3 regions of the Streptomyces sp. NPDC002853 genome follow, and region 2 is predicted to be linked to each of the others. Evidence: riboswitches for the same ligand, from Rfam matches in the RefSeq annotation. Region 2 holds a riboswitch; each other region holds the start of a gene.
What was found. A riboswitch is a leader RNA that binds a small molecule or an ion and turns the genes downstream of it on or off. The one in region 2 is predicted to bind cobalamin.

Region 1: linked by a shared signal. The riboswitch ahead of ACWD02_RS13615 (energy-coupling factor ABC transporter permease) and the one ahead of ACWD02_RS00575 (ABC transporter substrate-binding protein) in region 2 are both predicted to bind cobalamin.
Region 3: linked by a shared signal. The riboswitch ahead of ACWD02_RS29145 (cobalamin biosynthesis protein) and the one ahead of ACWD02_RS00575 (ABC transporter substrate-binding protein) in region 2 are both predicted to bind cobalamin.

What each region holds. Positions count from the first base shown of each region.
Region 1 covers NZ_JBSFUS010000004.1:509,280-513,632, reverse strand. The annotation lists gene metE (5-methyltetrahydropteroyltriglutamate--homocysteine S-methyltransferase) at 1-2,037, opposite strand, end outside; cobalamin riboswitch at 2,200-2,414, opposite strand; cobalamin riboswitch at 2,653-2,836, shown strand; gene ACWD02_RS13615 (energy-coupling factor ABC transporter permease) at 2,867-3,625, shown strand; gene ACWD02_RS13610 (energy-coupling factor ABC transporter substrate-binding protein) at 3,625-3,999, shown strand; gene cbiQ (cobalt ECF transporter T component CbiQ) at 4,006-4,353, shown strand, end outside.
Region 2 covers NZ_JBSFUS010000001.1:120,244-124,596, forward strand. The annotation lists gene ACWD02_RS00565 (ABC transporter ATP-binding protein) at 1-679, opposite strand, end outside; gene ACWD02_RS00570 (FecCD family ABC transporter permease) at 676-1,716, opposite strand; gene ACWD02_RS00575 (ABC transporter substrate-binding protein) at 1,713-2,771, opposite strand; cobalamin riboswitch at 2,838-3,023, opposite strand; gene ACWD02_RS00580 (VOC family protein) at 3,031-3,483, opposite strand; gene ACWD02_RS00585 (helix-turn-helix domain-containing protein) at 3,489-4,353, opposite strand, start outside.
Region 3 covers NZ_JBSFUS010000011.1:59,494-63,846, forward strand. The annotation lists gene ACWD02_RS29135 (anion permease) at 1-1,137, shown strand, start outside; gene ACWD02_RS29140 (hypothetical protein) at 1,150-1,386, shown strand; cobalamin riboswitch at 1,510-1,652, shown strand; gene ACWD02_RS29145 (cobalamin biosynthesis protein) at 1,760-2,701, shown strand; gene ACWD02_RS29150 (cobyric acid synthase) at 2,698-4,206, shown strand; gene cobN (cobaltochelatase subunit CobN) at 4,203-4,353, shown strand, end outside.

The DNA.
Region 1 (4,353 bases), on a different contig from region 2:
CAGGCTGATGACGTCGGCGTCGAGGTCGTCGATGGCCTGGACGATGTCGCCGAATTCGGCGTAGCACATGTGCGTGTGGATCTGCGTGTCCGGTCGTACGCCGCTGGTGGTGAGACGGAAGGATTCCGTGGCCCACTCCAGGTACGCGGCGTGCTCGGCGGTGCGCAGCGGCAGCGTCTCGCGCAGGGCGGGCTCGTCCACCTGGATGACCGAAGTCCCCGCGGCCTCCAGGTCGTCGACTTCGTCGCGCAGGGCCAGGGCGACCTGGCGCGCGGTGTCGCCAAGCGGCTGGTCGTCGCGGACGAAGGACCAGGCAAGCATGGTGACAGGGCCCGTGAGCATGCCCTTCACGGGGCGGTCGGTGAGGGAGTTGGCGTACGACGTCCAGCGCACCGTCATCGGTTCGGGCCGTGAGATGTCGCCCGCGAGGACTGGCGGGCGTACGTAGCGGGTGCCGTACGACTGGACCCAGCCGTGCTGCGTGGCGAGGTAGCCCGTGAGCTGTTCGGCGAAGTACTGCACCATGTCGTTGCGTTCGGGCTCGCCGTGCACCAGGACATCGATGCCCGCCTTCTCCTGGAAGGCGAGGACCCCGCGGATCTCCGAACGGATGCGCTCCTCGTAGCCGTCCGTGTCGATGCGGCCCGCCCGCAAGTCCGCGCGCGCGGTGCGCAGTTCGGTGGTCTGCGGGAAGGAACCGATGGTGGTCGTGGGCAGTTGTGGCAGGCCCAGACGGGACCGCTGGGCCGCCGCGCGCTCCGGATAGGCGTGTACGCGGCGGGCGTCGGCGTCCGTGACGGCGGCGGCACGGGCGCGTACCGCCGGGTCGTGGGTGAGGGCCGAACGCGAGCGGGACGCCAGGTCGGCACGGTTGGCGGCCAGTTCGGCCGTGATGGTGTCCGTCCCCTGGGCCAGGGCGCGCGCCAGCGTGGCGATCTCGGTGGCCTTCTGGTGGGCGAAGGCCAGCCAGCGGGCCACCTGCGGGTCGATGTCCCGTTCGGCGGTGGCGTCCAGCGGGACGTGCAGCAGGGAGCAGGACGCGGAGACGTCGACCCGGTCGGCGAGGCCCAGGAGCGTGCCCAGGGTGGCCAGGGACTTCTCCAGGTCGTTGATCCAGATGTTGCGGCCGTTGACGACACCCGCGACAAGGCGCTTGCCGGGCAGTCCGCCGACGGCGGCGAGATCCTGCAACTGGCCGGCGGCGGCCTCCGTGAAGTCCAGGGCGAGCCCCTCGACCGGCGCCTTGGCCAGCACGGGCAGGGCCTCGCCGAGCCTGCCGAAGTAGGAGGCGACAAGGAGTTGCGGCCGGTCGGCGAGCGCTCCGAGGTCGCGGTAGGCGCGGGCGGCGGCATTGAGCTCCGCCGGGGTGCGGTCCTGGACCAGGGCCGGCTCGTCGAGCTGCACCCACTCGGCGCCCGCGGCGCGCAGGTCGGCGAGGACCTCCGCGTAGACGGGCAGCAGGCGGTCGAGGAGGGTGAGCGGATCGAAGTCGGCGGCCACGCCGGGCGCGGGCTTGGCGAGCAGCAGATAGGTCACCGGGCCGACAAGGACCGGGCGTGCCGCGAGGCCGAGCGCCACGGCCTCCTCGAGCTCGGCGACCTGCTTGGCCGAGTCGGCGGCGAATACGGTGTCGGGGCCCAGCTCCGGCACCAGGTAGTGGTAGTTGGTGTCGAACCACTTGGTCATCTCCAGCGGCGCCACGTCCTGGGTGCCGCGGGCCATCGCGAAATAGCCGTCGAGGGAGTCGGTGTCGACGGCCTCGCGGTGCCGCCGGGGGACGGCGCCGACCATGATGCTGGTGTCCAGGACGTGGTCGTAGTACGAGAAGTCGCCGGTCGGCACTTCGTGGATGCCGGCGTCGGCCAGGTGCCGCCAGGTGGAACGGCGCAGCCGCGCCGCGGTCTCCCGCAGGGCGTCGGCGCTGACGCGGCCCTTCCAATAGCCCTCGACGGCCTTCTTCAGTTCCCGGTCGGGGCCCTGGCGGGGGTAGCCGTACACGGTGGCTCGTGCTGCCGCGGCTGCGGACTTCGCTGTCACGGAAATCTCCTTCGCGAGATGACTCCTGAGAATCCCGGGGACGGGACACGGACGCGAAGGGATGACGGACCGGGCGGACGGACGCGCGCCACCGGCGCGGTGCCCCACCTGATCTGTACGCCGACCCGCCCACGAGGTCACCGGGATGTCCGCACGTGAGGGATCACATGCGGGCAACGGGCAGGTCTTCGGACTCGCGGGCACATCTGCCGGGGCAGACACCTACTGGCCGTCGCTTCCCGGATCCGCTGGACCCAGTGCGTATGACGGCGGTCGTTCCCACTCACCGCTGCGGGGCAGTCCCGGATTCCCACCGGGTTCCCTCTTGCGACGCCTCTGCCTGGCGGACAGGGCGAACCAGCTGCACGGATCAGGCTAGAGGGTGGTCGGGCCTCATGGGCGGTACTGATCACATTCCGGACCGTGAGGTGAGACACGGAGGGACACGGAGGAACACGGCCCTGCGGTCGTCGTCTTTGTCGGGGGCGGGGCGTACGCCGGGCGCACACGAGCCGATGGGCAGGGGCTGACCAGGGGCGTACGCCCAGGTCATGTGCGCTCGCGCGTGCCACAAGCGGTGTGGTCCCGCAAGTTGTCAGGTCACTTGATTCCGCACTAGGGTCACCACGCCTTGGTGCTCGGGAAATCGGTGTGATGCCGGTGCGGCCCTCGCCACTGTGATCGGGAAGTCCGGCTCCAGCCCTCGCGGCAGCCACTGGGCGCAACACGCGCCCGGGAAGGCGGAGTCCGGTCGGTACGACCCGTCAGCCAGGAGACCGGCCAAGGCGCGTTGTCCATCCACGAGGTGCTGGAGAGGGTCTGCTTAGCCATGCACATAGCCGAGGGTTTCCTCCCGCCGGCGCACGCGATCGCCTGGGGCGTAGCGTCCGCGCCGTTCGTCGTCCACGGAGTCCGCTCCCTCACCCGTGAGGTCAAGGAACACCCGGAGAGCACACTGCTCCTGGGTGCCTCCGGAGCGTTCACCTTTGTCCTTTCCGCGCTGAAGATCCCGTCCGTCACGGGCAGTTGCTCGCATCCGACGGGAACCGGGCTCGGCGCGATCCTGTTCCGGCCGCCGATCATGGCGGTGCTCGGCACCATCACGCTGCTGTTCCAGGCGCTGCTGCTCGCCCATGGCGGGCTCACCACGCTGGGCGCCAACGTGTTCTCCATGGCGATCGTCGGGCCATGGGCCGGGTACGCCGTCTACCGGCTCCTGAAGCGGTACGACGTGCCGCTCATGGTCGCCGTGTTCTTCGGCGCGTTCGTCGCCGACCTGTCCACGTACTGCGTCACCAGCGTCCAGCTCGCGCTGGCATTTCCGGACCCCAGCAGCGGATTCATCGGCGCCCTGGGCAAGTTCGGCGGCATCTTCGCCGTCACGCAGATCCCCCTCGCGGTCAGCGAGGGACTGCTCACCGTCGTGGTGATGCGCCTGCTCGTGCAGTCGAGCAGGGGCGAGCTCACGCGGCTCGGCGTGCTGCTCCAGGGCACGAAGCCGTCCGCGGAGGCGGTCACCAAGAGCACGAACGAGAGCAAGAGCACGAACGAGAGCAAGAACGAGACGGAGACGGGGGCCAGCGCCTGATGAGCCGGAACGCGAAGATCAACACTCTGCTTCTCCTCATCGTCGCCGCGCTGGCCGTGCTGCCGCTGGCGCTCGGTCTGGGCGACGACGAGAAGGAGCCGTTCGCCGGGGCCGACGCCCAGGCCGAGACCGCGATCACCGAGATCGAGCCGGACTACGAGCCCTGGTTCTCGCCGCTGTACGAACCCCCCTCCGGGGAGATCGAGTCGGCGCTCTTCGCGCTGCAGGCGGCGCTCGGCGCGGGCGTCCTCGCCTACTACTTCGGTCTGCGCAAGGGGCGCCGTCAGGGTGCCGAGACGGCGCTGGCCGAGGCCGCCGCCGCGGAGCAGGCCGCCGACGAGAAGAGCAGCCGGGCCGGGACCGGGCAGGTCTGACGCGGCGTGCTGCCCATCGACGCGGCGGCGCACAGCAGTCGCTGGCGCCGCCGCCACCCCGTGGACAAAGCCGTGCTCGGACTCGGCCTCACCGTCCTTGCCGTCTCCCTGCCGCCCTGGCCGGGTGCTGCCCTGGTCCTGGTCGCCGCGCTCACCGTGCTGTTCGGACCCGCCGGTGTGCCGCCGCGCAAACTGTGGCGCGCCTACCGCGTGCCCCTCGGCTTCTGCGTCACCGGCGCCCTGACCCTGGTCGTCCAACTGGGCGGCCCCGAAGGGTTCGTCACGCTCGCCGACGGCGGCCCCGAGCGGGCGGGCGGACTGCTCCTGCGCACCTCGGCGGCCTCGCTCGGCGTC
Region 2 (4,353 bases):
CTCCCTCGCGCAGGACCAGGACCTGGTCGCAGAACATGGCCGCCAGGTTCAGGTCGTGCAGGGCTATGACGCTGGTCAGGGGGAGGTCCGCCACCAGGGACAGGAGGTCCAGTTGGTGGTGGATGTCCAGGTGGTTGGTGGGTTCGTCCAGGAGGAGCTCCCGGGGGGTCTGGGCCAACGCCCTTGCTATCTGGACCCGTTGGCGTTCGCCGCCCGAGAGTGTGTGCCAGGACTGGGCTGCGCGGTCGGACAGGCCCGTGCGGGTCAGGGCCTCCCGTACCGCCTCGTCGTCCTGGGCTGTCGGGGCGGACCACGCCCTGCGGTGCGGGATGCGGCCGAGGCGCACGACCTCCTCCACCGACAGCTCGACCTGCGTCGTGGCGTCCTGGTCCACCACCGCGACCCTGCGCGCCACCGTGCGGCGGCCCACGTCCCGCAGCGGGTCGCCGTCCAGCGTGACCACCCCTGACGTCGGGGTCAGGACGCCCGCCAGGATGCGGAGGAGCGTTGACTTGCCCGAGCCGTTCGGGCCGAGCAGGCCGACCGTGGCTCCGGGGGGCGGGGCCAGTGTCACTCCGTCGATGATGAGGTGGCCCGCGGTTGTTCTGGTGACCCTGTCCGCCCGCAGGCCTGAGTCGGTGTGGTCGGTGTGGTCGACGTGGTCGGTGTGCGGGGTCATGTCGTCCTGCCCGTCTTCCTGGTGCGGTAGAGGACCAGGACGAACGCCGGGACGCCGATCAGTGACGTCACCACCCCCACGGGAACCTCCTGGGGGTCGAGGACCGTGCGGGCCAGCGTGTCCACCCAGACCAGGAACACCGCCCCCGCGAGCGCCGTGACCGGGAGCAGCCGCGCGTGCCCGGAACCGACCAGGGCGCGGGCCGCGTGCGGCAGCACCAGGCCCACGAAACCGATGGCGCCCGCGCTGCTGACCAGTGCCGCCGTGAGCAGGGCCGTGACGGAAAGCAGCAGCAGGCGGACCCGCGCCACGTGGACGCCCAGTGTCGCCGCCGCGTCCTGGCCGAACGCGAACGCGTCCAGGGTGCGGGCCTGCGTCAGGCAGACGGCGAGGGCCACGAGGAGCACCGCCGCGCACAGCGAGACGTCCGTCCAGCCCACCCCGCTCAACGAGCCGAGCAGCCAGAACAGGACGCTCCGCGTCGTCTCCGCGTCGCCCGACGTCAGGATCACGAACGAGGTGAGCGAGGAGAAGAGCTGCATCGCCGCCACCCCGGAGAGCACCACCCTGTCGGCGCTCGCGCCCAGGGTGTGGCTGAGCAGCAGCACGAGCGCGAAGGAGACGAGGGCTCCGGCGAAGGCGCCCGCCGAGACCGACACCACTCCCCCGCCGACCCCCAGGACGACGATCGCGACGGCACCCGTGGACGCCCCCGAGGAGACGCCGAGCACGAAGGGGTCGGCGAGCGGGTTGCGCAGGAGGGACTGGAGGACTGTTCCGCAGACCGCGAGGCCCGCGCCGCAGACCGCCGCGAGGAGCGTGCGCGGCATGCGCAGGTTCCAGACGATGCCGTCCCGGATGGGTGTCAGCTTCGCCTCTCCCCAGCCGAGGTGCGCCGCGACCGCCGACCACACGTCGGGGACGGAGATGTCGGCGGGGCCGATGGTGACGGCCAGCGCCACGGAGAGGGCGAGGGCGGCGAGGCCCGCCGTCCAGAGCAGGGCGGAACGTAGGCGGCCCTGGGCGGCCTTCCTCACTTGTCGAGGCCGAACTGGCGCAATGCGGCCGCGACTTGTTCGATGCCGTCCACCGTGCGGATCGTCGGGTTCATGGCCTGGCCGCTCAGCAGTACGTACCGCTTCTTCTTCACGGCGGTCAGGTTCTTGGTGACCGGGTTGGACTCCAGGAACTCGATCTTCTTCTTCGCGCTCTCGGCCGTCTGCGACTTGCGGGTGAGGTCGCCGATCACCAGGACGTCCGGGTCCCGGTCCGCCACCGTCTCCCAGTTGATCTGGGGCCACTCCTCGCGGGTGTCGTCGAAGACGTTCTGCACGCCCAGTTCGCGCGTGATGATGCCCGGTGCCCCGCAGCAGCCCGCGATGTAGGGGGCGTCGGAGTTGGCGAACCAGTAGAGGAGCGAAGTGCCGGACGCGGAAGCGTTCTTGACGGTCTTCGTGGCCTTCGCCACCCGGCCCTTGAGTTCCGCGATCAGGCGTTCGCCGCGCTTCTCGACCCCGAAGGCCCTGGCCAGGTCGCGCACTTCGCCGTAGACGGTGTCCATGGTCAGCGTCTTGACGCGCTTGCCGTCGCCGTCGCCGCTGTTGTCCTTGCCCGCGCAGTCGGAGGGCGAGACATAGGCGGGTACGCCGAGTTCGGCGAACTTGGCGCGGTCGGCGACCCCGCCCTTGCTGACCGTCGCCAGGAAGGAGGCGGTGACGAGGTCCGGTTCCTGGGCGAGGACCTTCTCGAAGGAGGGGTAGCTGTCGGCGAGCCGGTCGACCTTGGCGTTGTCCTTCTCCAGGCCCTTGAGCACCGGGTCCGTCCAGGTGCCGGTGCCGGCCATGCGGTCCGCGAGGCCGAGGGAGAGCAGGATCTCCGTGGAGCCCTGGTCGAGGGAGACCGCTCGCCGCGGCGGCGCCTTGATCTCCGCCTTCTCGCCGCAGGAGGTGAGGGTCAGCGGGTAACCGGCGGCCTTGTCGTCCGCGGTGGACGTGCCGGGGGTTCCCGATGAACCGCCGCAGGAGGTCAGGGTGACGGCCAGGGCCGTGGCGAGGAGAACAGACGTACGTACACGACGGGCGGTGGAGGACACGAGATCCCTTGAGTCTCACGGCTCATACGCGGAGCCTGGCCTGCTTCGTCACCTCCGCCGCCCGGTGCGCGGACGAAGGTGCCAGCAGGTCTTCGGACTCGGGGATCGGCCGGGCGGGGCGCCTTCCCAGGCGTCCGTGGACGCCCAGTGGCCGTGGCCCCGCCCGTTCCCCCTCACCGCTGCGCGTCAGTTCCGGATTCGCACCGGATTCCCTGGCCCTGGTGTGGGTTGACTGGCGTGCGCAAGCTATCACGCGAGGTCAGGACGGCTGCTGGGGCCTCAGTGCGCCGCGGTAGGTGCCGAAGGACCATTTGTTGCCCTCGGGGTCGGCGATGGCGAACTCCCGGCTGCCGTACGGCTTGTCCTCGATCTCACGGATGATCTCGACGCCCGCGGTGCTGAGCCGCTGGTGGAGGTCGTCCACCCGGTCGGTGACGACGTACGTGCCGAAGGTGCCCGGCTTCAGGCACCAGTCCCCGGCGCCGTCGTCGTACGAGCCGAGCATGATCGCTCCGCCCTCGGGCCAGTCGAGCTCGGCGTGGGCCACGCTGCCGCCGTCCTCGTAGACGACGGTGCGCAGGAAACCGACGGTGCCGACCAGGAAATCGATCAGGGCGGGGGCGTCGTTCGCCTGGAGGGTCGGCCAGACGCTGGGAGCGCGCCCGCCGGGGGCGGTCCCGGGCTGCTTCTGCTGATTCTCGGTGGTGTTCATGGCTCCTACTCTTCGCCCCCGGCATGGCTCCCGGCTTGGATATTCCGGCACTCTTCGGCCAGCCAGGCGCTGGGGCTCGCGCCGGTGTACTGCCGGAAGTCCCGCACCAGGTGGGAGTGGTCGTAGTAACCGCACTCCGCGGCGACGCGGGCCAGGTCGGGGGCCGCGCCCGCCGCGACGGGGCGCACGACGGCGTTCCGCGCGCGCTGGAAGCGCATCAGGCGTCCTGCCTGCTTGGGGCTCAGGCCCGTCTCGGCGCGGAAGAGGGTGGTGAGGCGGCGTTCGCTGAGGGCGACGTGCCGGGAGAGCCCGCGCAGGGTGCCCACCCCCTGGTGCCGGGCCAGCCAGGCCCAGGCCTCGCCGACCTCGGGGCGTACGGAGCCGCCGGAGGTGTCGGTGGCCGCGCGCTGCCTCAAGTAGGCGGACAGGGAGGCGAACCGCTGTTCCCAGCCGCCCTGCTCGCACAGCAGCTCCCGCAGCTCGGCGGCGCGGCGCCCCATCACCTCCGCGCCGGGCGTCACCAGCTCACCGGCGAGTTCCGCCGCCGGCAGGCCGAACAGGGCGCGGGCGGCCAGCGGGTGCACGGCGAGCTGGATGCCCGCCTCGTGCTCGGGCCGCACGACGTACGCCGGGGACTGGTGGAGGCCGCCGAGGACGATGTCCGTGCGGACGGCGTCGCGGGTGCCGGCCTGCTCGGGGGTGGCGCCGGTGACGACGGGGCCGTCGAGGGAGAAGATCAGCGTCAGGTACGGGGACGGCAGGCCGCGGTGCAGGCCGCGCATCTCGCCCCGCGTGCGGTAGCCGACGGCGGACACCACCATGCCGTCGAGCCGTGGGGCGGCCCGCACGAACTCCCGGGAGGCGCTCTCC
Region 3 (4,353 bases), on a different contig from region 2:
GCCATGTCCGCCGTGCTGAATCTCGTCGGCGCTTTCCTCTCCGTCGAGGTCGCCAAGACGATCTCCGGAGGGATCGTCAACGAGGACGGACTGAAGACAGAGGTGATCTTCGCGGCGCTGGTCGGCGCGATCCTCTGGAATCTGCTGACCTGGCTGGTGGGCCTGCCCTCCAGTTCCTCCCACGCACTCTTCGGCGGCCTGATCGGCGCCGCGGTCATGTCGATGGGCTGGTCGTCGATCGACGGCGGCACCGTCGTCACCAAGATCCTGCTCCCCGCGATCGCCGCGCCCCTCGTGGCCGGTCTCGCCGCGACGCTGGCCACACGCCTGACGTACCGCATCGGGCGCAACACCGAGACCAAGGCCACCGCCAAGGGCTACCGCGTGGGCCAGATCGCCTCCGCGGGCCTCGTCTCGCTGGCCCACGGCACGAACGACGCGCAGAAGACCATGGGCATCATCACGCTCGCCCTGGTCACCGGCGGCGTCCTGAACCCCGGCGCCAACCCCCCGATGTGGGTCATCGTCTCGGCCGGTGTCGCCATCGCGCTCGGCACCTACCTCGGCGGCTGGCGCATCATCCGCACCATGGGCAAGGGCCTCACCGACCTCCAGCCGCAGCAGGGCTTCGCCGCCCAGACCAGCGCCGCGACGGTCATCCTGGCCTCCTCGCACCTGGGCTTCTCGCTCTCCACCACCCAGTCCTGCTCCGGCGCCGTGATGGGCGCGGGCCTCGGCCGCAAGGGCGGCGTCGTCCGCTGGTCCACGGCGAGCCGGATGTTCATCGCCTGGGGCCTGACGCTGCCGGCCGCCGGTCTGGTCGGCGCGGGCGCGGAGTTCCTCACCAAGCAGGGCCCCTGGGGCGTCGCGGTGACCGCCGCGCTGCTGGTGGCCGGCTCGGCCGTGATCTGGGTGCTCTCCCGGCGCAACGCCGTCGACCACACGAACGTCGCCGACGACGAGATCGGCGGCTCCTCCGTCGACGAGCCCGCGGGCGTCGTGACCACCGCGATGGCCGCCGTCACACCGCCCCCCACCGGGTCGGCCGTGGCGAGCGCGGACGTCGATTTCGTCAAGGCCACCATCGCGGCCCCGACCGGCACCGTGGCGGACCCCGCCCGGCCCGCCACGGTGTAAGGACAAGTCAGCATGGACATCGACTGGGCAGCTCTCGGCTCCGTCTTCGGAGTCAGCCTCGCGGTGACGGTGGCCCTGGTGGGCCTGTTCACCCTCGGCATCGTCGGCCTCTCCAAGCACGAGGCGGCCACGTCCGGCGCCTCCTCGGCCGCGGGCGGCGGCGCGGCGGCGGCACGCACGGGCGCGTACGTGTGCTTCGCGCTCTGCGCGGCGGCCGTGGCGTACGGGATCTATCTGATCGTCGCCTGACGACCACGCCGCCCGACGACCGGAGTTATCGGTGGGGTGCGGGACGCGTCTGCGTCCCGCACCCCACCTTCGTATGTGGGCCTCCGCACACTCTCCCGTCGCAGGTCAACGGCGAGTTGACGGGCCTTCGCGGGGCGTGGTGGACTGCCGGAGCCAATACGGCAGCAGGAGAGGAAGCCGGTGCGAATCCGGCGCGGTCCCGCCACTGTCATCGAGGAGCTGACTCCTCGGAAGCCAGGAACTCTCGCCGCCGATCACGTCGAACCAGGGCGCGGACACCCTGAGTGAGGACATATCGCCATGCGCGGCCGCCCGTTGCCGGACCAGTTCCCGAGCGTGAGCTCACTTCTCGGCACAACGACCGGCTGAAGCCATGCGTGCCGATCGCGACTTCGCGTACGGCGCCGCCGCCGGCCTTCTCGGTGATCTGTTCCTCGGCGATCCTCGCCGCGGGCACCCGGTCGCCGTGTTCGGGCGGGCCGCCGGTGCCGTCGAGCGTGTCTTGTGGCGTGACCACCGCGGGTGGGGCGCCCTGCATGCCGTGGTGTGCGCCGGAGGCGCTGCCGGTGCCGCCGCCCTGGCCTCTTCCCTCGTACGTGACTCACGTGCCGCATCCGTCGCGCTGACCGCCGCCACGACCTGGGCCGTGCTCGGCGGGACCTCCCTCGGACGTGAGGCGCGGGCCGTGGGCGGGGCGCTGACCGCCGGGGACATCGAGGTGGCCCGGGAACGGCTGCCGCATCTGTGCGGCCGGGACCCGCAGGCCCTCGACGCCGACGGCATCGCGCGTGCCGTGGTCGAGTCCGTCGCCGAGAACACGTCCGACGCCGTGGTGGGGGCCCTTGTGTGGGGCGCCATCGGCGGGGTGCCCGGTCTCGTCGCCTTCCGCGCCGTCAACACGCTCGACGCCATGGTCGGGCACAAGTCCACGAAGTACCGGCGCTACGGGTGGGCTTCGGCGCGCCTCGACGACGTCATGGGCTGGCCGGGGGCGCGGCTCACCGCCGTGCTCGCGGCCGTCGCCGGGGACGCCCCGCGCGGTGCGGCGCGTGCCTGGCGCCAGGACGCCGCCAAGCATCCGAGCCCCAACGCCGGGCCCGTCGAGGCCGCCTTCGCGGGGGCGTTGGGCGTACGGCTCGGGGGGACGCTCTCGTACGCGGGACGCGTGGAGCACCGGCCGGTCCTCAACGGCGGCGGGCGGGGTGTGGAAGTCGCCGACATCGAGCGGGCCGTGCGGCTGTCACGGCGGGTCGGGCTGCTTGCGCTGGGCGTCGCGGCCGCCGTGAGCACGCTACGGAAAGGCAGGGCCTCATGAGTGGTGGACTCCTCGTCGCGGGAACCACGTCCGACGCGGGCAAGAGCGTCGTCACCGCCGGTATCTGCCGGTGGCTGGCCCGCAAGGGTGTCTCCGTCGCGCCCTTCAAGGCGCAGAACATGTCCCTCAACTCCTTCGTCACCCGCGAGGGTGCCGAGATCGGGCGCGCCCAGGCCATGCAGGCGCAGGCCGCCATGGTCGAGCCGACCGCGCTGATGAATCCGGTCCTTCTCAAGCCGGGCAGCGACCGCAGCAGCCAGGTCGTCCTCATGGGCAAGCCGGTGGGCGAGATGAGCGCGCGGGGCTACCACGGTGGGCGGCAGGAAGCGTTGCTCTCCACCGTCGTGGGATGCCTGGAGGAACTTCGGGGCAGCTATGACGCCGTGATCTGCGAAGGCGCGGGCAGTCCCGCCGAGATCAATCTGCGGCGTACGGACATCGTGAACATGGGGATCGCGCGGGCCGCCCGCTTCCCCGTGGTCGTGGTGGGAGACATCGACCGCGGGGGCGTCTTCGCCTCCTTCTTCGGGACGACGGCGCTGCTGAGTGCCGAGGACCAGGAGCTGGTCGCCGGGTATCTCGTGAACAAGTTCCGGGGCGATGTCTCGCTGCTCGAACCCGGGCTCGACATGCTCCATGGGCTCACCGGGCGGCGCACGTTCGGTGTGCTGCCGTTCCAGCACGGCCTCGGCATCGACGAGGAGGACGGGCTCCGGGTGTCCCTGCGGGGTGCCGTGCGGGAGTCGGCCGTCGCTCCCCCGGTCGGCGATGACGTGCTGCGGGTCGCCGTCTGTGCCCTGCCGCTGATGTCGAACTTCACGGACGTCGACGCGCTGGCCGCCGAACCCGGCGTCGTCGTGCGGTTCGTGGACCGGGCCGAGGAACTCGTCGACGCCGATCTCGTGGTCGTGCCGGGGACGCGCGGCACCGTGCGCGCCCTGGAGTGGCTGCGTGAGCGCGGTCTCGCCGACGCCATCGCGTGCCGGGCCGCCGAGGGGCGGCCCGTGCTCGGGATCTGTGGCGGCTTCCAGGTGCTCGGCGAGCACATCGAGGACGACGTCGAGTCGCGTGCGGGGGCCGTGGACGGGCTCGGGCTGCTGCCCGTGCGCGTGCGGTTCGCGCGCGAGAAGACCCTCGCGCGCCCGGTGGGCGAGGCACTCGGTGAACCCGTCGAGGGGTACGAGATCCATCACGGCGTCGCTCGAGTCCTGGGCGGGGAGCCCTTCTTGGACGGGTGCCGCGTCGGCGAGGTGTGGGGCACCCACTGGCACGGGTCGCTGGAGTCCGACGCGTTCCGGCGCCGCTTCCTCACCGAGGTGGCCCGCGCCGCCGGGCGCCGCTTCGTGCCCGCGCCCGACACCAGCTTCGGCGTCCTGCGCGAGGAGCAGCTCGACCTGCTCGGCGACCTGATCGAAGAACACGCGGACACGGACGCGCTGCTCAGCCTGATCGAGACCGGCGCACCCGCAGGTCTCCCCTTCATCGCACCGGGGGCACCCTCATGACCGTCCTGCTTCTGTCCACCGCCGACACGGACCTCCTTGCCGCCCGTGCCTCCGGCGCCCCCTACCGCATCGGCAATCCGACCCGGGTCGACGCGCAGGCCGAGCTGCCCGCGCTGATCGAGGGCGCCGACATCGCCGTCGTACGCC